DNA from 4 places in the Sphingobacterium sp. BIGb0116 genome. Region 1 is predicted to be linked to each of the others. Evidence: riboswitches for the same ligand, from Rfam matches in the RefSeq annotation. Region 1 holds a riboswitch; each other region holds the start of a gene.

The links. Region 1 has a riboswitch for thiamine pyrophosphate ahead of thiS (sulfur carrier protein ThiS). Riboswitches for the same ligand answer to the same signal wherever they lie in the genome.
Region 2: another riboswitch for thiamine pyrophosphate. It lies ahead of M2419_RS22285 (TonB-dependent receptor domain-containing protein); the one in region 1 lies ahead of thiS (sulfur carrier protein ThiS).
Region 3: another riboswitch for thiamine pyrophosphate. It lies ahead of thiM (hydroxyethylthiazole kinase); the one in region 1 lies ahead of thiS (sulfur carrier protein ThiS).
Region 4: another riboswitch for thiamine pyrophosphate. It lies ahead of pnuC (nicotinamide riboside transporter PnuC); the one in region 1 lies ahead of thiS (sulfur carrier protein ThiS).

Annotation. Positions count from the first base shown of each region.
Region 1 covers NZ_JANUDT010000001.1:155,049-160,841, forward strand. Annotated here, with positions in the region: gene M2419_RS00800 (alpha-L-rhamnosidase) at 1-1,125, opposite strand, end outside; TPP riboswitch at 1,286-1,381, shown strand; gene thiS (sulfur carrier protein ThiS) at 1,441-1,647, shown strand; gene thiC (phosphomethylpyrimidine synthase ThiC) at 1,693-3,507, shown strand; gene M2419_RS00815 (thiamine phosphate synthase) at 3,504-4,121, shown strand; gene M2419_RS00820 (thiamine phosphate synthase) at 4,067-4,699, shown strand; gene M2419_RS00825 (thiazole synthase) at 4,696-5,466, shown strand; gene thiH (2-iminoacetate synthase ThiH) at 5,477-5,793, shown strand, end outside.
Region 2 covers NZ_JANUDT010000010.1:180,189-185,981, forward strand. Annotated here, with positions in the region: gene M2419_RS22275 (acylphosphatase) at 1-43, opposite strand, end outside; gene M2419_RS22280 (amidohydrolase family protein) at 162-1,337, opposite strand; TPP riboswitch at 1,566-1,691, shown strand; gene M2419_RS22285 (TonB-dependent receptor domain-containing protein) at 1,746-4,181, shown strand; gene dtd (D-aminoacyl-tRNA deacylase) at 4,322-4,780, shown strand; gene M2419_RS22295 (nucleotide pyrophosphohydrolase) at 4,797-5,123, shown strand; gene ggt (gamma-glutamyltransferase) at 5,185-5,793, shown strand, end outside.
Region 3 covers NZ_JANUDT010000001.1:534,130-539,922, forward strand. Annotated here, with positions in the region: gene M2419_RS02525 (dienelactone hydrolase family protein) at 85-828, shown strand; gene M2419_RS02530 (hypothetical protein) at 874-2,112, shown strand; gene M2419_RS02535 (VanW family protein) at 2,238-3,080, shown strand; TPP riboswitch at 3,144-3,236, shown strand; gene thiM (hydroxyethylthiazole kinase) at 3,319-4,122, shown strand; gene thiE (thiamine phosphate synthase) at 4,112-4,744, shown strand; gene thiD (bifunctional hydroxymethylpyrimidine kinase/phosphomethylpyrimidine kinase) at 4,741-5,580, shown strand; gene tenA (thiaminase II) at 5,567-5,793, shown strand, end outside.
Region 4 covers NZ_JANUDT010000005.1:120,222-126,014, forward strand. Annotated here, with positions in the region: gene M2419_RS13535 (M1 family aminopeptidase) at 1-769, opposite strand, end outside; gene M2419_RS13540 (acyl-CoA dehydrogenase) at 1,152-2,231, opposite strand; gene pnuC (nicotinamide riboside transporter PnuC) at 2,218-2,835, opposite strand; TPP riboswitch at 2,891-3,035, opposite strand; gene M2419_RS13550 (malate:quinone oxidoreductase) at 3,050-4,549, opposite strand; gene fabG (3-oxoacyl-[acyl-carrier-protein] reductase) at 5,062-5,793, shown strand, end outside.

The DNA of each region.
Region 1 (5,793 bases):
CATAGTACCCGCAGCTCCTTTCACTTTAACTTTTGTAATCCCGGCCATATTCTGCCCCATATCGAACACATAGGTACGTTGGTCTATCTTTGTCACTGATTTTGGCTTATAGGACTTCACGAGCCGAATCGGTACCATCTGTTGGGAAACGATATATGCAGATGGCGCATTTCTATACTGAACAGCCTGCCAGGCCGAATCATCGTATTTTGGTTTATCCCAGTTAGGTATTTCCAGTCTTGCATCGTAATGCTCACCAGTGTAAATATTATTATAAGTGATTGGTCCCGAAGCTGTCTTCCACTGCTTATCCGAAACAATGGTTTCCGTCGTTCCATCGATATAAACGATTTTCAGTTCTAAACAGAATGTTGGCCGGGCCCGCCATGGTGCTTTATCAAAGTTCCAAACGGCCAGTGGTTGATGATTATACCAGCCATTCCCCAAAACAACGCCAATGGCGTTCTCTCCTTTTTGAAGCTGCTGGGTTACGTCCGTCACGACATACAATGTGCGTCGGTCAAATCGAGTATACATTGGATCCAGACGATGGTCGCCAACGCGCTGGCCATTAATGGAAAGTTCATATAATCCTGCTGCGGCAATATACGCGCGGGCAGATTTTACCTGCTTATTTGCCTTAAATTCTGTTCTAAAATAAGGCGTTTCCCGCGCATGAATATCCTTATTGTCGCTGATCCATTTTCCTTTCCAAAGGTCCATTCCCATCATTCCTGTTTCGAAAGATGCTATTTCAGAACGTGTTGATACACCATCCTTATCCCATACTTTAACCCTCCAGAAGTACTTGGTCTGTGGCTTTAACTGTGTGCCGGTATAAGGCACTAACATAGCCGAGCTGAACTGTTTGCCACTATCCCAGCTATCTTTGGTCTCTCTCAGCAGTGCCAGCGAATCTTGCCCTAAAAAGATCTGATAAGCCTGTTGTACCGCACCTTTACGTTGATCATCAAGTTGCCAGCTAAGTCTCGGGTGGATTGCATCGATACCCAATGGATTGACCAAATGTTCGCATGTCAACTGCACGGCGCTGCAGTTATTTTTAGGTTGGGCATAAGTGTTGCTAGCGATACACAACAGTGTTGTCAATAAAATCCTACGCATTAAAAGATACTATTCTTGGTGGTTGTTAAATTGTTTTAGCTGATTCAAAAAACTAATATATCAAATATTTCCCACATACTGACCTGCACTGTCCTGTGCAATAAACCCAAGTCTGCAAAATAAAATTCTTGCAACTTTCATAAAAATAACCTTATCTTAGTCGCAACTTTAGGGGTGTCTGCTCGTGCAGGCTGAGATTTTACCCTTAGAACCTGATCCGGATCATACTGGCGTAGGGAAAAGTGAGCTGTCTACAAGGTGCATTGCTGTGCCTTTGTGTAGCCATTCCTAAAGTTTTACCAAAAAAATTAAGGAATGGAACTTACAATAAACCATCAGATTCGATTTTTCGACCCCCCACTTACTTCACTTGAAGGCTTGTTGCTTTTGGAATTATCTGGCAAAACTCAGGGTGTGGCTGTAGCCATCAACAACAAAGTCATCCCCAAAAAGGACTGGGCTACGACAACACTTAAACCTTACGATCAGATTATCTTAATTACCGCATCTCAGGGCGGATAGCCATTCCCAAAAAATCAACCGAGTAATTCACCCAATACAGAAAAAATGACAGCTGAAACAATTACGCAATCACCCTTTCCAAATGCAAAGAAAATTTTTGTATCCGGAAAACTATTTCCTATTCAAGTCGCTATGCGTCAAATCTCCTTGAGTCCAACCAAATTAACGAATGGAGAGGTAGAAATTAATCCGCCGGTAACAATCTATGATACTTCTGGACCTTATACGGATGACACCGTCCATATCGATATCCGGAAAGGCCTCCCTCGCCTTCGCGATCAGTGGATCTTGGATCGTCAGGATGTTATACAGCTGGCTAGCATCAGCTCTGAATATGGACAAAAACGCCTTTCTGATCCAACGTTGGATGAACTCCGATTTGCCTATAGTCATAAACCAAAAGTAGCCTCTGCCGGCAGGAATGTCACCCAATTACATTATGCAAAGCAAGGCATCATTACCCCAGAAATGGAGTACGTTGCTATCCGTGAAAACCAACGTATCGAGCAGCTCACGGCCAGCACCCCCGGAATGGATCATCACCATAAAGGGCAAAACTTTGGTGCTAGAACACATGATAAAGCTATTACACCAGAATTTGTCCGTGAGGAAATCGCTGCCGGAAGAGCAATCATCCCTAATAATATCAATCACCCTGAAAGTGAACCCATGATTATCGGGCGCAACTTTCTTGTTAAAATTAATGCCAATATTGGCAATAGCGCTGTAAGTTCAAGTATAGAGGAAGAAGTTGAGAAAGCGGTATGGGCCTGTCGATGGGGAGCCGATACCATCATGGACCTATCCACTGGCAAAAATATTCACGAAACCCGCGAATGGATTATCCGTAACTCGCCCGTTCCAATCGGTACAGTACCGATCTATCAGGCGCTCGAAAAAGTGAAGGGGGTGGCCGAGGACCTTACCTGGGAAATATTCAGAGATACCTTGATTGAACAGGCCGAACAGGGTGTTTCGTACTTTACCATACACGCCGGCGTACTGCTTCGTTATATCCATCTCACGGCATCTCGAGTAACGGGCATTGTCTCCAGAGGAGGATCTATCATGGCCAAATGGTGTCTTTTCCACCACAAAGAGAACTTTCTTTATACTCATTTTGAGGAGATCTGTGAGATCATGAAGCGATATGATGTTGCTTTTTCACTTGGCGATGGTCTCCGTCCAGGTGCCATTGCGGACGCCAACGATGCGGCTCAATTTGCTGAGCTCGAAACACTGGGCGAACTCACCAAGGTCGCCTGGAAACACGATGTTCAGGTGATGATCGAAGGTCCGGGCCATGTTCCTATGCAATTGATCAAAGAGAATATGGACAAACAATTGGCCTGTTGTGACGAAGCTCCATTTTATACCTTGGGTCCCTTAACAACTGATATTGCTCCAGGTTATGACCATATCACATCAGCCATTGGAGCTGCGATGATCGGTTGGTATGGATGTGCGATGCTTTGCTATGTGACGCCCAAAGAACATTTGGGCTTACCAAATAAAAAAGACGTTAAAGACGGTGTAATCACCTATAAACTAGCTGCCCATGCGGCCGATTTGGCCAAAGGACATCCAGGTGCACAATACCGTGATAATGCCTTGAGTAAAGCGAGATTTGAATTTAGATGGGAAGATCAATTCAACCTTTCCCTGGATCCAGATACAGCACGGGAATATCATGACGAAACATTGCCGGCAGATGCGGCCAAAGTGGCTCACTTCTGCTCCATGTGCGGTCCCAAATTTTGCTCGATGAAAATTACGCAGGAAATCAGAGATAGTGCCGCACAAGGGATGCTGGAAAAATCGCAGGAATTCATCGCACAAGGAAAAGAGATTTATTCATGATCATCGCTTTGACAGCAGCAGAAACGATCCCTTCTGAAAAAGGGATTATAGATGCTTTGTTCAAAGAAGGACTTGATATCCTGCATTTGCGCAAGTATCATTTTACGGACCTACAAATGTCCAGGTACGTTGAATCTATAGATTCAACGTACCTGGATAGATTGGTCCTACATTCCCACCCTCACCTATCGGTTGAGCTCGGAATCGCGCGTATTCATATGAACGAAAAGAATAGAAAGGATAGATCAACAAATCAAATGCTGCCTACAACAATCTGTTCAACATCTGTGCATGATATCGATCAATTCAATAGCCTTAATGAATGTTGGGCCTATGCTTTTCTAAGTCCATTATTTCCGAGCATCTCTAAAGTGGGGTATGGAGTGCATAATGCAAGGCTGGATCAGCTCCCGTCACGCTCCAACTTTACTGTTGGTCTCATCGGCCTTGGAGGGATAAACCAAGATAACTGTCTTATCCCGATGCAGCAAGGTGCAGATGGAATTGCCTTATATGGTTCTTTATGGAAGCACCCTGAGCCAGTTCAAAATTTTATAGCATGCAAACAAAAACTATGGAAAAACTCCAATATATATCGCAGGGACAAACATTAACTGAACAAAAAAATAACATACTGAAAGCGCTGGATGCTGGGGCCAAATGGATACAGATCAGATGGAAGGACGCCGATGAAAAAGATCGCTATGTGCTTGCAGAACAGATCAAGCAAACCTGTTCCGAATTTGTTGCCAGCTGTATCATCAATGACCATCCTTCGCTTGCAGCGGCTGTAGACGCAGATGGCGTGCACTTGGGACTGGATGACTGCAGCGTCACAGCTGCCCGGGACATATTGGGTGCAGGAAAAATAATCGGCGGTACTGCCAATAGCTTTGCGGATGTAAAACAAAGAATAAGTGAACATTGTGACTATATCGGACTCGGACCATTCAACTATACCACAACAAAACAAAAACTAAGCCCCCTATTGGGGATTGCAGGTTATGAAAACATCATCCAACAAGTCCGCCTAGCAGGCTTGCCCCCTATTCCAATATTCGCAATTGGCGGTATAAGCCAACTTGAAGATATCCAACAGCTATTAGAAATTGGAGTTTACGGTGTAGCACTCTCCGGAATCGTAACCAAGACTCCAAACATTGTTTCATCCATCAATAAAATTTTATTATGAGCAACCTACATATAGCCGATCGCGTATTTGAATCCAGATTATTTCTGGGTACGGGCAAATTCGGTAATCTCACAGAAATGAGCGATGCCATTGTGGCTTCGGCCTCCCAATTGGTCACCGTTGCCCTCAAACGAATCGACCAGACCAGCGCAGACGACAGTCTCATCAGTGCACTCGACCTGACGGCAATCGATTTGCTTCCCAATACTTCGGGAGCACGAACTGCTGAAGAAGCTGTACTCGCGGCCCAACTTGCACGGGAGGCCCTGGAAACCAACTGGGTAAAGCTGGAAATTCATCCCGACCCTCGTTATTTACTGCCCGATCCTATTGAAACCCTGCGTGCAACTGAATCGCTGGCCAAACTGGGTTTCGTTGTCATGCCCTATATTCACGCAGATCCAGTACTTTGTAAAAGATTGGAAAATGCAGGTACAGCAGTTGTTATGCCTTTAGGTGCTCCTATTGGTAGTAATAAAGGGCTTCGCACACTGGACTTTCTCGAAATTATTATTGAGGAGAGTAATGTCCCTGTGGTTGTAGATGCCGGGATCGGAGCTCCATCCGATGCCGCCAAAGCCATGGAAATCGGAGCGGATGCAGTCTTGGTCAATACGGCAATTGCGGTCTCAAATAATCCGATACGTATGGCCGAAGCATTCAAAGAGGCTGTTATCGCTGGACGAAAGGCTTATGAAGCCGGTTTAGGAAAGATCGGATCACAAGCAATCGGTTCGAGTCCCTTAACTTCATTTTTATTTGATTGATGATTCACTTATGACAGATTTCAAAACGATACTCGATGAATACTCCTGGAATGACGTCCACACGCAGATTTATGACGCTACCAATCAGGATGTACAACATGCGTTAGAAAAAGACCATTTAACGCTCGCTGACTTTAGCGCGCTCATCTCACCGGCTGCAGCACCGTATCTGGAACAAATGGCACAAAAAACACAACAAATCACGCAACGTCGCTTCGGTAAAACCATACAACTCTATGCCCCTCTTTACCTGAGCAATGAGTGCCAAAACATCTGTACATATTGCGGTTTTAGCATGGACAATAAAATTAAACGCAAAACCCTCAG
Region 2 (5,793 bases), on a different contig from region 1:
CCCCCTGTACTTTACCTCTTATTGAAATATTCAAATGTTTCATCTGTAACTTATTTTTTCTTCCATCGGTCAGATGGAACTTACCATGACTATAGTTTCGTTATTATAGTCATGGACGGTTCAATAAGAGCAAAAGTACAGAAGTTTTGGGGAATTAAATACTACGCTAAACGTTTTACCTTAACATCTTCATTTAGGCGCATGTGTTCCATACCTTGCAACAACACAATCCCAGGTTTTTTACCCACTTCAAGTGAGCCAAATTCATTCTCAATGTTCAACGCGATAGCACCATTGATTGTAGCCCATTGAATAGTCTGCAAGAAATCCAGATCCTCAAAGTGCGCATGCAATACCTTTAGCTCCTCCAAAATGGACAATGTATCGTTTGAAGCTAAACTGTCCGTTCCGATTACCAAACGCTGTCCGGCATTCATAAAATTCTGAACCTTTGGTAATGTTCCCTCAATATAAAGGTTGGCTTTTGGACAGAGACACCACATCACATCACGATCCATACGCTCTACAAAATCCAAATCTTTAAGAGAGGTATAGGTGTTATGAACCAACAATAATTTATTTGGATAAGGCAAATAAGGAAGATAAGACTGAATCGAATTTCTTGCCTGCGCCTTAATCGCATCAGCATTTTTTCCTATACTTTTATAAAAGTCCAAGAACTCACCCATTTTATAACGGAACAGTTTATTCTCCTCTTCACTTTCTTGATTGTGAATACTGATAATATTTGTTTCCGGAACCATCTTCTTGAATTTCTTAAAAAGGACCTTCGAACAAGAATAGGGAGCGTGCGGAGTAATGGATACATGCCCATTCCTAAACTCTTGGGTCAACGATTTAGCCTCCTTTAACTTAAAGTCAGCTTCTTCAGGTTCAATTCCGAGCACCTCCACAAATGTGTGATATAATATCTGTGAATCTTCCTTCAATTTTGAAGAATTATCAGTGTTGGCGTGATCTCCGACTGCGACAATACCATTTTCGTACATATCTCGATCGGCTTTGGCCATAGCGTCATCTATTTTTTTCATCGATGCCGACCGCGTTGTCATCACCTTACTGAGAAAGCTCGGAAGCCCCGTACCTTTAGGAACAATACCTTTCATATGCGACAATTCAATGTGGCAATGTGCATTGATAAAACCTGGAATTATCACTCCTTCATATCTCTCAACCTTCGTTTTATCTGAAGGTGTAAATGAAGTTGGGTCATAGATACCTTGAATTACCCCCTCCTCATCTACCGAAACAATACCGTCTTTTATTGGCATTGAAGTAATCGGCAGAATATAATTAGCGCTTAAATATTTTAACATTTTATCTCCTCACTATCAATTTAGTAACTAAAATTTTTTGACCTGTATGAATACATACCTCTAGTAGAAAAATTCATGCCAAGGTACCTAAAAAGAACAATAAATACCAAAAACAACAATTTGCACAAATTTTTAACCAAAAAGAAATAATACCGCAAATCCACTCTTTTCCATTTGTCATAAATTACTTCTTTATACTTCATTTCAATTTTAAATTTATATATTCGCAGCATCGAATAGGGGTGCCTTGTTTTGTCAGGAACACAAATAAAGGCTGAGATTATACCCAACAGATTAAATTCTGTACACCTGATCCAGATAATGCTGGCGTAGGGAGAGGTTAGTTAAATAGTGCGGTCATAGTAACCCCTTGCTATGATTTGTTTAACTCAAACAAAATACATTACCATGATCAAATTTTTGATTTGTAGCTCCTTAGCTACTATTTCAAGCCAAATTGCCATTGCGCAACAAAATCTGACAATTAAAGCTGTAGACAATACTAATCAGACCCCCTTACAGTATGTTTCCATATCCATAGATGGACAAGCATCCTTCGCTGGCCAATCGGACAAAAATGGACTGATTAAACTATATCGTATCAATACAGGTAAGCACCAGATCCAGGTATCTTCTCTTGGATATAAAACATGGAGCCAAAATGTGGATGTTAAAGACAATTTGGAGCTTACGGTAGCGTTAGAACCTAGTACAATTCAAATGGAAGAGGTACTTGTTCAATCTACCCGTGCCAAAAGAAATGCTCCTACAACCTTTAAAAACATCTCCAAAGAAGAAATAACGCGTAATAACCTCGGCCAGGATATTCCATTCCTTTTAAATCAGACTCCATCCGTGCAGGTCAATTCCGATGCCGGTGCAGGTATAGGTTATACCGGAATGACAATCAGGGGATCGGATAATCAACGAATCAACGTAACATTAAATGGAATCCCTTTAAATGATGCGGAGAGCATGGGTTCATTTTTTGTAAACCTTCCCGACTTTGCCTCTTCTACCGAGAGCATCCAAGTTCAGCGTGGTATTGGGACTTCGACGAATGGTGCCGGATCATTTGGAGCCTCATTAAATATTCAGTCCAATACGTTAGTCGAAACCCCTTACGCAGAGCTCAACAATTCATTTGGCTCCTACAATACCTGGAAAAATACAGTCAAGGTAGGTACCGGGCTAATTAACGACAAATTTGCCTTCAATGCCAGATTATCTCGAATCAGTAGCGATGGTTATATCGAAAGAGGTAGTTCAGACTTACAATCTTTTTATGTGGACGGAGGTTATTATGGCAAGAAACATATTTTAAAAGGAATTGTATTCTGGGGAAAAGAAAAGACATATCAAGCCTGGAATGGCGTTCCCGAACCATTGATTACTGGCGATCGATCACGCATGGATGACTATGCAGATAATGCACTCGAAATCTCGGGCGCAGAGAAGGATCGTTTCATGAACGCCGGCCGGAATTATAATCTATATACGTATCAAAATCAAACAGATAATTATACGCAGAAACATCATCAACTTCATTATACCAATATCCTGAACGACAAATTGACGCTCAATACAGCCCTACACTATACAAGAGGTTATGGTTACTATGAAGAAATGAGACCCGGAGATAAACTAAGTAAATACGGTTTGCCTAACGTCATCATTGGTAAAGATACCATACAAAAAACAGATCTCGTCCGCAGGAGATGGCTTGATAATTATTTTTATGGCATGACCTATGCCCTAAATTACAGACCGAATGATCAGCTTGAAATTACTTGGGGTGGAGCTTATAATCAATACAAAGGAAAACATTATGGCCAGGTGATTTGGGCACAATATGCATCAACAGGTTTTCTTGACGATAAATATTACTTCGGGAAATCACAAAAAAATGATTTCAGTAATTTCTTAAAGGTCGATTATAAACTAGATAAGTGGATATTAATGGCCGATATTCAATATCGGAATGTAGATTACCACATGTATGGTGATGATGATAAGGTGAAAAATTATAATTATCATCCTAAGTTTAATTTCTTAAACCCTAAAGCTGGTGCAACTTATTTGCTAAATGACCATTCAAATGTATACGCTTCTTATGCCTTTGCACAGAAAGAACCTGTTCGCAAGGATTTTATAGAGAAAAATAGCGCCTTACCCGACCCGACCCCGGAGAAAATGCAGGACATCGAATTTGGCTATCGCTTTACAAATGAAAAATTCAACATCGGATTGAATGGGTATGGCATGTTTTACAAGGATCAGTTGATCCCAACAGGTGAAATCAGTGATACTGGCTCTCCAATTCGACAAAATGTCAAAGATAGCTATAGAATGGGGCTTGAATTCGATGGATCATGGAACATCAACAAGCAGTTCAACTGGAAAGCAACAGCTAGTTTCAGCCAAAATAAAATTAAAGACTTTGAAGAGGTAATCGGTGATACAAGGATATTTTATTCGAAAACAGACATTGCTTTATCTCCGGGAACGATTTTGTCAAGTAATTTTTCTTATAGTCCGATAACATCACTTACATTCTCTCTTCTATCCAAATTTGTAGGAAGACAATATCTAGATAATTCATCTGCGAAAGAGAGAAGCATTTCCTCTTATTTTGTCAACAATCTGTTAGCAAACTATAGCTTTACAGCATTAGGTATCAAAAACATCAGTGCAACTTTACAGGTCAACAACATCTTCAACGAAAAGTACGAAGCCAATGGCTACACCTTTGGTTGGATGGAAGGTGATACCCGAAAATATTATAATTTCTATTTCCCACAAGCACCAACAAATTTCCTATTGGGCTTGAATTTCAAATTTTAGAAACAATTTATTTAAATAAAAAAACGTCTCTTTTTTCCTGAGGAAGCAAGAGACGTTTTTTATTTAATATGGTGGATAAATTGCACATTACATCGTGTTTAACAATCGGAATTTTTACCTTTGGTTTTATACTTTTCATTATGCGCGCAGTTATACAACGAGTGAAAAACGCCTCTTGTACGGTAGATAATCAGATTACAGGCCAGATCCAGAAGGGTTTAATGATTTTATTAGGAGTTGAAGAAGCAGACACAACAGAAGATCTTAAATGGTTAGGACAGAAATTCATCAACTTACGCATCTTCGAGGATGAACAGGGCTTGATGAATAAATCGATACAGGATATAGACGGAAATATCTTACTCATCTCACAATTCACCCTCTTTGCTCAAACAAAAAAAGGAAACAGACCTTCTTTTATCAGAGCAGCAAAACCGGATAAAGCCAAACCAATGTATGAAGAGATGGCTTTATTGTTAAGTCAATTGCTCCAAAAAGAGGTTCAACTTGGCGTATTCGGAGCAGATATGAAAATCGACCTACTGAATGATGGTCCAGTTACCATCGTCATGGATACAAAAGATAAGGACAACTTTTAATTTTTTATTGAAAAAGATGACAATTAAAGAAGCACAAGAGGTTATTGACAAATGGATCAATAGTACCGGAGTACGTTATTTCAACGAACTGACAAACACCGCCATACTCATGGAAGAAGTCGGTGAGGTTGCCCGAATAATGGCTCGGAAATACGGAGAGCAATCTTTCAAAAAATCAGACAAAGAAGTCAATTTAGCAGATGAAATGGCCGATGTATTATTCGTTTTGATGTGTCTTGCCAATCAAACGGGAATTGATCTAACAGAAGCTCTGGAACAAAATCTTCAAAAGAAATCAATTCGGGATGCCGACCGCCATAAAAACAACGAAAAACTTAAATAATTGGAGATAGTATTGTTTGTACAACTCTTTGAGATAATATTAAAGTTTTAAATCGAATACGATGTATAAATTCATAACCTATTCGCTCATAGCGAGCATATGTCTTGCCTCTTGTGCGACAAAACAACAGCTAAATTCTAAGGTCGAGCAGGCCAGTACTTTTAATAAGGCTACCGTAGTCACAGCGCATCCTTTGGCTTCAGAAGTCGGCGTAAAGATTTTAAAACAAGGTGGAAATGCAATAGATGCTGCAGTTGCCGTGCAATTTGCTCTTGCAGTTGTTTATCCCAATGCAGGAAATATTGGCGGCGGCGGCTTTATGCTCTACCGCGATCATCGGGGTAATTTAGATGCCCTAGATTTTCGTGAGAAAGCTCCTCAAAAAGCATCCCGGGATATGTATCTCGATGCCCAAGGTAATGTTATTCCTGAGTTGAGCCTTTATAGTCAATTGGCCTCAGGCATCCCTGGGTCTGTTGCCGGTATGTGGGAAGCACACAGAAAGTATGGCAAGTTGCAATGGAAAGATCTCGTACTCCCAGCAATACAGCTAGCCAGAACAGGTTTTAAAATCAGTCAACGACAAGCTAATGAGTTTGAAAGCCATAAAGATCGTTTTGTCAAGCTGAATCCCTCTGGTGCTGCAATTATCAAAACCAAAGCTTGGAAA
Region 3 (5,793 bases), 380 kb from region 1:
GAAAATTATATTTAGTTGAGATGGACTCCAAATTAGGTTCATTTCTGATCACACAAAATAATGAGTGGAACAAATTCTTTACAGATGAAAACAGTTATGACACTATTGATGCTTACTATGGTCACCATGACTACGCAGGCCCAACAATTAAAACAGGTTTCTTACCAGGATGGTGAACAAAAACTCAACGGCATGGTAACCGCCAATAGGGCAAAAAAAGGCCCTGCTGTCTTAATTCTTCCGGCATGGAAGGGAATTGACAACGAAGCGAAACAAGCTGCATTGCTTCTTGAAAAAGAAGGTTACATTGCTTTCATTGCTGACATCTACGGTGAAGGAAATATTCCCTCGGACAACACCGCAGCTTCGAAAATTGCCGGCCACTACAAGACAGACTATAAAGCTTATCAGCATCGCATAATGCTCGCATTGGAACAACTGAAAAAAGAGGGTGCGGATCCGACGAAAATTGCTATCATCGGCTATTGTTTTGGAGGTTCAGGAGCATTAGAAGCGACGAGAGCCGGCTTCCCCGTCAATGCAGTGATCAGTATCCATGGAGGCCTATCCAAAGCTGCCGACAGACCCAATAGTTCAATCAAAACAAAAGTACTCATTGAGCACCCAGCAGCCGATAAAAGTGTATCAAAAGAAGATTACGATGGGTTGGTCAAGGAATTAAATGAAGGAAAAGCAGACTGGCAAATAATCACTTACGCAAATTCTGGACACACATTTACGAATCCCGAGTCACCCGAATATAACCCCGTAATGGCTAAACGTGCCTGGGAGCACACCTTATTATTTTTGAAAGAAGTATTAAATTAAATAGCAAAGTCAACAACAGCAATATCGACCCAAATGAATTATAACGTGAAACTGCACATTTATCCGATTATCATTCAGTTGTTGATATTGCTGTTATATAGTCCGAGCGCAGCATCGCAAACAGTAAAATCGCTAACAATAGCTAGCCCTTCGCAAGCAATATTGTTTGTCACCAATGAGTCCGATAAATCGACCGATTTTATCATGCGTCTACACGAAAAAAATGCTGCTGAGATTTTCAAACAGGTACCTTTTAGCACAACAAAGTTATTGGTCACAAAAACCGATGCAAAAAAACTCACATTCATCGTTAAAAATCACCAATGGGCTATCGACGTATTGTCATTGAAGCAACGTCATGCCATGATCTTGTTTGATGGATTAGCCAAACCCAAGATCATATACGATAGTAATACCTATCTGGCAGCAGCCAAACCGATATTAAACACCAGCACACAAATTGCGTCAAAGAAAGCTTCGGCACAATATAATACCTCACATTTCTTTGACTCAATCGCACAAGTTAAATTTATTCCATCCGGGCAATATGCAGCGGCTATTATCGCAAATCCCGCTCTTACTCTTTATTACAGTCAGCGTAAGAATATATGTGACGGCACTTATGTAATGCAGCAGTTTTCGGACGAAAATGAGGTGCAATCCGGTGCAATTATGACAACTGTATATGAAGAAGGCAAAGAGATCACATCGAACAATCTTTCCGGGGGAAATAATTATTACAACAAAAGATGCTATAATCAATTCGGACTTATCGACTCCATACAGTACCTTCGCAATAGTAAGTGGAGCAGCAGTACAATTTACCGGTATCTCCCAAATGCCATTGTTTCCTACGATCCTACATTTGAATCGGCGATGATTTATCACTTGAACAGTAAACTCCAGGTTATAAAAAGTGAATCCATTCATTTTGTATATCAACGGAGAGACTGGACCATTTACAGTTATGATCAACAGAATCGAATTACTGAAGAGATTTCGGGTAGAAATGATCAAAGAGAAAGTCGCGTCCGCTATCAGTATGATAGTCCGGAAACAAGTGACTACTCACTACGCCAAACCTTCGATCAAAGCGATCGACTGACAGCCGAAATCAAGCGATCGTACCGAGCCAACGAAACGATTGATGAGTTTTATTATGAGGGTGTATTACAACAAAAATCTATTGTAAAAGATCTCGGAAACTGTGCCTACGAAAGCTTGATATATAACAAGGAGGGAAAGTTAACAGCGAAATACATACAGGCAAAGAAAACCAACTAAACGAACTGAAAAACTGCACTAAGCTCAGACAATAAGATTCTTGATTTTGATAAAAAAATATTCGACGAAATTAGGCAAAAAACACATTTCTGCACTAATTTTGATAGCGATACATAAACGTCAAATTGAGAAAAAGAAAACTGATCAGTCAACGTCATCCCATACTCTATTTTATTGCTGTATGGGCGAGAAGAGTGCAGCGCAAAGCCGTTTGGCTATTTGATAATAAGAAATACAGCACAGCTAAATCAACTGAAAAACTTCCCTTTCGTATTAAAAAGCATCAGTCTGTCTTATTAAAAAAACTGGGCGAAAATAATATGCAACTGCAGATTAACAAAGTTACCAACCTAAAAATTGCAGCAGCACAGATTAATAACATTCTGATCAGACCGAAGGAAACCTTTTCATTTTGTAAACTCGTTGGACTACCCACTGTAAAAAAAGGATATCTGCCCGGCATGGAGTTATCCTTTGGTGAAGCAAGAGCGGGTATTGGCGGTGGAATCTGTCAAATATCCAACCTCATCCATTGGCTTGTTATCCATAGTCCACTCACCGTCAATGAACGTTATCACCACTCTTTTGACCCTTTTCCTGACGATGGCCGTGTTTTGCCATTCGGTAGTGGAGCTACCGTCTTTTATAATTATCGCGACTATCAATTCACCAACAACACGCCTTACACCTTTCAAATAAATCTCTGGTTTACAGACAAATGTTTAGAGGGCGAATTAAGAATTGATCAAGAACTCGATTTTGCGTACCATGTCTTTGAAAAAGAACATCAATTTCTTAAAATAGACAATCAGTTCTTTCGTAAAAATGAGATTTGGCGCGAGAAGTTTTTAAAGTTTCAGGGTGGAAAAGTTTTAGAGACAGAGCTCTTGACCAAAAATTTTGCCCGCGTCACCTATGTTCCTACTGCGTATATTGAAATTAGTGCCGATCAAAATACGGCCGATTAATTCAACAAGCTAAGTGATCGAAAAATGACGGATATGAAAAGTCCTCTTTTTTGTTTAAGTTTGGTCTGGCTTTGGGGGTATTCTGTATAGAATTGAGATAGTCCCTTTGAACCTGATTCGGTTTATACCGGCGTAGGGAAAAGCAAAAATCCACTGTACAGCATATTCCTTTACTGCACAGGCTATCGCTCTTCTTCCCTCCAAGGCCACACAGTACATCTTAGCATATGTAAAAAGAATGGAAGATTCAATTATCAATTTATTAGAGCAGCTGAGGGTTGAAAAACCCCTTGTACACAACATCACAAACCTAGTCGTGATGAACAATACTGCCAACGCACTTTTGGCCTTAGGAGCGTCCCCTGTGATGGTACACAGTCCATTAGAAGTACGCGAGGTTGTCGATATTGCACAAGCTCTTGTCATTAATATCGGCACCTTGAGTGAAGATACTGCCGAAGCTATGCTGGTTGCTACCGAACATGCCAATACCATTGGACGGCCATGGGTACTTGATCCTGTTGGTGCTGGGATATCAGCATTCCGCAATGATTTATTATCCAATCTACTGGATCTCAAACCAACGGTTATTCGTGGAAATGCATCAGAAATCATGACGCTGTACAACTTCAACCAACCGAACACAAAAGGAGTCGACAGCACGACAGCAAGTAAAGATGCTCTCCGATTTGGCCAATTATTGCAAGAGCAAACCGGCTCCATTATCTGTATTTCTGGAGAAGTAGACTATATCCTTTCACAGCAATACCGGGTTGAAGTTTTTAATGGCAACCCTTTAATGACACAGGTAACTGGACTTGGCTGTAGCGCTACTGCGCTTATTGGTGCATTTCTAGGTGTTACAGACCAATATTTTGAAGCAGCTGTTGCCGGTGTATCCATTTTGAGCTTAGCGGGAGAACTCGCTGCCCAAACAGCAGCTGGCCCGGGTACCCTGCAATTGAATCTCTACGATGAACTCTATCAGCTCAATGCAGAACGTCTCAAATCGAAGCTCAAGATCAAACGCTATGCGCATTAATCCGCTTTTTCCCTACCCTTTATATTTGGTAATTTCTGAGCGGGACTGTTATCCTCAAAATTGGCTCAATGTTGCCGAAGAAGCCATTATTGGTGGAGTCGATCTTATACAATTGCGCGAAAAAGCTGACGATCCGGCCACATTTTTGGATAAAGCCATCCGTTTAAAAAAACTGACCGATCATTATGGTATTCCGCTCGTGATCAATGATGCCGTAGCAATCGCTGCCCAAATCGAGGCATGGGGAGTACATGTGGGTCAAAATGATTTCCAGCCGCTCGCTATTCGTGAAAAATATGGCGATAAATTAACTATTGGCTGGTCAATAGAAGACATGCAACAACTGGAAAGTCAACAAATGTACGCCGTTGACCACCTTGGTGTAAGTCCCATTTTTTCAACGAAAACAAAGGTGGATACGGTTACTGAATGGGGAATTGCGGGTTTAAAACAACTTCGGAGTAGGACGGAAAAACCATTGATCGCAATCGGAAGGATGAACTTACAAACTGCAGAAGAGACCTGGAATGCAGGTGCAGACTCCATTGCAGTCGTTTCGGCCATATGCCAAAGTCAAGATCCCAGAGCTGCCAGTGCACAACTAAAAGAACTATTAAAATGACAAAAGATAAAAAATACCGCGTCCCCACTGTACTCAGCATTGCAGGCTTCGACGGTAGTGGTGGTGCAGGTATACAAGCAGACACCAAAACGATATCTGCATTAGGATGTTATGCCATGAATGTCTTAACTGCCCTACCCGTACAGAATACACAAGGTGTAAGAAATATTTATGAAATTCCTACGAACGCTGTCCGAGACCAATTAGATGCTATTTTTGACGACATCTATCCCGATGCAATCAAAATAGGGATGGTACACAATATTGAACTTGTGGAGCTTATTAGCGCCTATTTAAAAGAATATAAGGGACCTATTGTTTTTGATCCAGTCATGGTATCGACCAGCGGGCACAAGCTCATTCACGATGATACAATTCAGGCCTGCATAGAACTTCTTTTTCCTTTAGCAACGCTGATTACACCAAATCTAGATGAGGTAAGTGTCTTAGTAGGCGAAGTTATTGACAATGTCGAGAGGATGAAAAAAGCGGGAAATAGCCTACTGGCGAAAGGTTGTCAATCCGTTTTGATTAAAGGCGGGCATCTCCAAAGCCAAGAGTTAACATCCCTGTTGTTCCAGCACAAGAATCCACCAATTGAATTCAAATCACAAAAAATTAACAGCAAAAATACACATGGTTCCGGTTGTTCGCTTTCTTCAGCAATTGCGAGCCATTTGGCACAAGGCGTTGGTCTCGATAGCGCGGTAGACTTCGCATTGACCTATATACACGCAGCAATAGCTGGTAGCAAAGATCTCGTCATTGGCAAAGGAAATGGGCCATTAAATCACTTCCACAATCCGATTAAACTTATTCAATATGAACTGGACTGATCATGCCTGGGAATCCATAACAGCTATTTATTCTGATATACTTACTATGCCATTTATTGTTCAGCTTAGTGATGGTAGTCTTCCCCTGGATAAATTTCAATTTTATATGCAGCAGGATGCTTTCTATTTAGAAGAATTTGGCCGTGTGCTTGCCTTTATAGGTGCAAAAAGCGCGGATAACCAACAAGCATTGGACTATTTCGAATTTGGTCG
Region 4 (5,793 bases), on a different contig from region 1:
ATCCGCGCCTTGCATAAGACATATCGTGCTCAAAGGGATTTACGGTAATGACTAAGCTTTCCGTAAGACTGTTTCCGTAATTACTTTGATAGAAATTGTACATTGCAGAAGATGACTCTTTGATTTCTCTTATTTTTTCAGATGAAAGCTGTACCGAGAAAAATTTGATTTTCGTATTGTACGATTTGAAACGCTGGAATCTATTGGATAAGACAAGAGGTATGTCAAAGTGATTGTTGTTGTTAACGATTATCGTATTCTGGCTTTCTTCTTTGATGTCACCGTTACCAATAATTTCATAATTCTTCGGAACACTAAATTCCAGTCGATACGAATAGTTCTTATCTTCGATATTGACCGGAAACCAACCTGTGTAGAGGCTCAATTCGATCCAATTGGGATTATATGCAAATACCTTGTTCTCAATCCTGTCCAGCGGGTATGAGTAGGAAATATAGAGATCAAATTTCGAAGGAAAACCGTTTTGAATGGAAACCTTTTTTAAGTCTTCTATAACTTCTAATATCTCATATTTTATAGCTTTGTTTCCATAATCGAGGCTCCTTATCTCTGAATTTTTATTGATATAGAATTGAATATCATTGGTTCCGGTATTCAAATATTTAATCTTGAAAGATGCATTAATGATTTTCAGAGAATCTAAATATACACTTCCCTCATAATGTGTTATCTTTTGCCCATTTACTAAATTGCTAATTAGCATGCACATTATTGACATGACATTTTTTAATTTTAAAGTATTTGACATAAGTTTTGATTCATAATTATAATGAGTTAATACTTAAATATAAATAATCCGTTCTGCCTATAACGATAAATGAATCAGCTAACTGTTAAATCAAGATGTTTCCATTTATATAGATTCTCAGCATGCGAAAAATTATACCCGACCGAAACCTCTTGATTGTTCCTTTTTTCCGTTCAAAAAGCAGAAGGCAGACGTATAAAAGACAATTATGAAAGAGTATTCATTACATTAGATTTATACAGATATGTGATTTTTATAATGTTTCTCCTATCTTTAAGGATTAGACAAACAAAACAAACAGATAGAATTGCATAGGAAATCTCGTGTTACCTGCACTTCACTTTATAAACGAAAAAGACTATCCTAGGATAGTCTTTTTTGTTTATAAGCTCTTTTGCAATAACTTGTGTTGCGAAGCCGTAAAAATGTTCCGGAAGATTATATTGATTTCATGTTCGATGGCGGCCCCCGAAATTCCGGTATGTGGATAGAGTCTTATTGTATTTGTCAAGATAGATTCCACAAAATCTCGACTTTGTATCCCTATCTGTTCATAAATTGCTGCATTATCATTGCCATCATGAAGATTTACCCAAGAACGAGCGGCCAAATTCATTATTGCTTCCCTCCGATTAACATAATCTTGCTGAAAGTCATCGAGTACCCTAAACGCTTCTTTACTTTCAGTCTTCTCCCATTTGGATTGATTGCTTTTTAACACAAATAGTTTTTCGATTAAATCCAAAAAGCGCTTATACATTCCCGTAAAGTTGGCCAGTAAAGTCAATTCCGCAAAAGGCATAAAGGGATATTGATACAACAGCTCGCTACGTGTACTTTTTGCCGCATCAATCTCAAAAGACTGCCTACCATCAACAAGTATGTCTTCCAGCGAAAAGGAATGCGAAGCCGTAGCCTCCAATCCAAATGTATCCCAGTCGTAATGCACCAGTACATGGTCACGATCCACAAAAAATGATTTTATTAGTGGTTCACCTTTTTCGTCCAACACGGGTTTTCCTGCCTCCTGAATTGCAGCATTTAAGGTAAAATAGGTTAAATGAGGAGCACCGGTAGCATATCTCCAAAAACCGCGGAGCCGATAATGTTCACCTTCACGTGTAGCTGTACCTGATGCCTGTCCACTGCCGCCAAAACAAACCCGATCCGTTTTGAAAATCTGATCTCCTAAAACCGGATCAATAAAACCGACAAAGAGATTTGCTCCTGAGCATAACGTTACTGTCCAAGCTAATCCCCCATCCCAATAAGCCAGATCAGCCAATAAATTGAGCCCTTCAGGTAGACTTAACCCCAATCCACCCAATGCAGGTGGAACCCAAATCTTAAACCATTTCCGACGAAAAATAAGTTTCAGTTGTCCATCCGACAATGTTTTCTGATGGATTCCCTTAGCTTGATTATCTTTCAGAATAGCAATATCTTCGCTACTGAGTTGCATATCTTTCTTCACTTATTATTCTCCTCCAATTAAAATATCCACTAAATGCCATAACAAATAAAAACAAAGTCAAGCCCGAATAAAGAAATAACCCTTTATGGATCAGTAAAGGAATTGCTATCAGATTACTGATATTCAACAATATCCAATTTTCTATCTTCCGTTTTGCCAATAACCACATCCCTGCCCAAGCTGTACAGGAAACTGCAGAGTCCCAAAGTGGTACATCAGAATCCGTTAAATGTACCAATCCGAAATAAAACAACAGAAAACCGAGAGCGCAGATTCCCCCTACTATCCACCATTCTTTCGGCTCACAATGCGTTATGGGAGCTGCAACATCACTACTATATTTCCAATAGATCCAGCCATAGATGCTCATGATCAAATAATAAAGATGTAGTAATATTTCTGCATATAGTTTCGCATGGAATAATACGTAAACAGAAATTAAGATACCAATAATCCCAAAAATGTAATTGATCGATTTATTTTGCCGGGAAAACCAAACCTGTAAAACACCAAAGGATACCCCTAGCCACTCCGCGATGGTGGCCTGTTGGATCTGTTTTATAAAAGCTTCGAAAATTGTTTCAGAAGTCATCGCCTTGTTTATTATTTCGTGTAATTCATAATAAACCTATGGGAGAAAAACGGACGTTTTTATTGAAATTAAATCCCTACGCCAGCATTACCTGGATCAGGTATATAAAAGCGATTGTACAAGGAGGTACAATCGCTTTTATTGGGTATAATCTCAGCCGAGAATGACCATGGTCATTCCAAGCACCCCATAAGTATATTTTCTGTCGAATTGATTATTCTATATCAATCAATTTCAACGCTTTGTGCGTACGCGTACGCGTTTCTTTACATAGTTGCGCATCATCGTTCAATGATTTCCCGTGTGAAGGAATCATTTCACGTAGTTTTTTACGGTATTCATCTGATTTCGCACGTTCAGGGAAACATCTCTTCAACAGGCTGATCATGATAGCAACTGAGGTCGAAGCTCCAGGAGAAGCTCCTAATAGCGCTGCAATAGAACCATCTGCACTAGAAACGACCTCTGTACCAAATTCTAAAATTCCACCTTTCTTTTCATCTTTCTTGATGACCTGAACACGTTGTCCTGCTTTCTCGATAACCCAATCCTCCAATTTAGCTGTAGGCATAAATTGTTTTAAAGACTCTAGTTTATCTTTTGGTGACTTCATGACTTCAGTAATAAGATACTTCGTCAAAGGTAAGTTGTCAAGTCCGGCTGATAACATCGGACGGATATTGGACAGTTTGATAGAAGCGGGTAAATCGAAGTAAGAACCTTGTTTTAAGAATTTAGTTGAAAAACCTGCATAAGGTCCAAACAATAACGCTTGTTTGCCATCAATATAACGTGTATCTAAGTGCGGTACAGACATTGGAGGAGCTCCAACAGAAGCTTTTCCATATACCTTCGCATGATGTGTATTAATGATTTCTTCATTTACACAACGTAGCCATTGGCCCCCTACAGGAAATCCGCCATAGCCTTTCGCTTCCGGTATTCCAGATTTTTCCAACAATAACAACGAGTGGCCACCGGCCCCAATAAATACAAACTTTGCTTTGATTTCTCTCTTTGTTCCTGTCTTTAAATCTTTGACCTCCACTTCCCAACGGCCATCTTCTTCACGTTCGATGTCGGTTACTTCATGGTTTAAGGAGATCGAAATATTTTCTTTATTTTCAAGATTAGCGATCAAATCACGTGTCAACGACCCAAAATTAACATCAGTACCCAGATCCATTTTTGTTGCAGCGATTTTTTCGTCGGCCTCGCGTCCTTCCATCATCAATGGAATCCACGATTTCAACAATGCCGTATCTTCGGTATACTCCATCCCTTTGAACAAGTTTTGGGTCGTCAATGTTTCCCATCTTGTCTTTAGGAATTTAGCATCTTTTTCACCAAAAACCGCACTCATGTGTGGAATACTACGGATAAAATTTTCAGGTTGGGCAATAATGCCTTTATCAACGAGGTAGGACCAAAATTGCTTAGACACTTCAAATTGCTCAGCAATTTTAACTGCTTTATCAATCTTTACAGAACCATCCTTCTGTTCGGGGGTATAATTTAACTCGCATAAGGCAGAGTGACCCGTGCCAGCATTATTCCAAGCGTCAGAACTTTCAGCAGCCACAACATCCAAACGCTCAAGAATTTCAATATTAACGTCTGGGCTTAATTCATTGATTAGAGTACCCAAAGTAGCACTCATAATACCGGCGCCGATCAGAACAACGTCAACTTCTTTATTTGATTTTTTGCTCATGTTTTTGTGATTGATGCAAATTTAATATAGTTTTTGGTAAACGTCCAAGTCTTTTGTCAAAAAACTGTACTTTTTAGAACCACTTATTCAAAAATACCATTGATTTATTAAAATAATCCTAAGTGAGCGATCGCTTACCGTAAAATTCTAAAATTGTTTCCTGAAAACACTCCCCCACTCCAAGATAAACACAAGGTCAGCACACAATGTTTTTCTATTTTAAACCGTTATTTATCGAAAGATTTTGTGTTATAATATAGTTTTAACATTTTTGCAGAACATCGAAAGGCAATAGTGTACACAATAGCTAAAAAACAAGATCATTTATTCGCTAATACGACGGCATCGAAAAAACACAAGCACTGTGGCATAACCAAGATAAACCAAATGGAAACGAGTTCATGTTTCGTATTGAATTCCAATAACAGACGGGCTGTGAGAGAAAGACAGCGCGTGGAAAATGGACATAAATGCCTAAGTGTGAATAATTGAAGAACAAATAACTTATACAGATGAAAATACTTGAAGGAAAAATTGCTTTAGTAACAGGAGCATCAAAAGGAATCGGAAGGAAAATTGCGGAAGTGTTTGCACAACATGGTGCTAACGTCGCTTTTACATATCTTTCTTCTGTCGAAAAAGGACAGGCGCTGGAACAGGAGCTTCAAGCTTTCGGCACCAAAGTGATTGGTTATCGCTCTGACGCTTCAAAATTCGAAGAAGCAGAACAATTAATCAATGCGATCGTTGCCGATTTTGGAGGATTAGATATCGTTGTAAATAATGCCGGTATCACAAAAGACGGCTTGTTAATGCGTATGACCGAAGAGAATTGGGATGATGTATTAAATGTCAACTTAAAATCTGTCTTTAACGTTACAAAAGCTGCTTCGAAAATTATGATGAAAAACCGTAAAGGTTCATTTATCAATATGTCTTCAGTTGTTGGAGTTCAAGGAAATGCCGGTCAGGCAAATTATGCCGCATCGAAAGCTGGTATTATTGGGTTCACAAAATCCATCGCTAAAGAATTAGGTTCTCGTAATATCCGTGCAAATGTAGTTGCTCCAGGTTTTATACGTACCGAAATGACAGATGTACTGGATCCTAAAGTTGTGGCTGGATGGGAAGCCGGAATTCCATTGAAACGTGCTGGCGAACCAGAAGACGTTGCCAATGCATGTCTTTATTTAGCATCTGATTTATCAGCATACGTAACCGGACAGGTTCTTCCTGTTGATGGT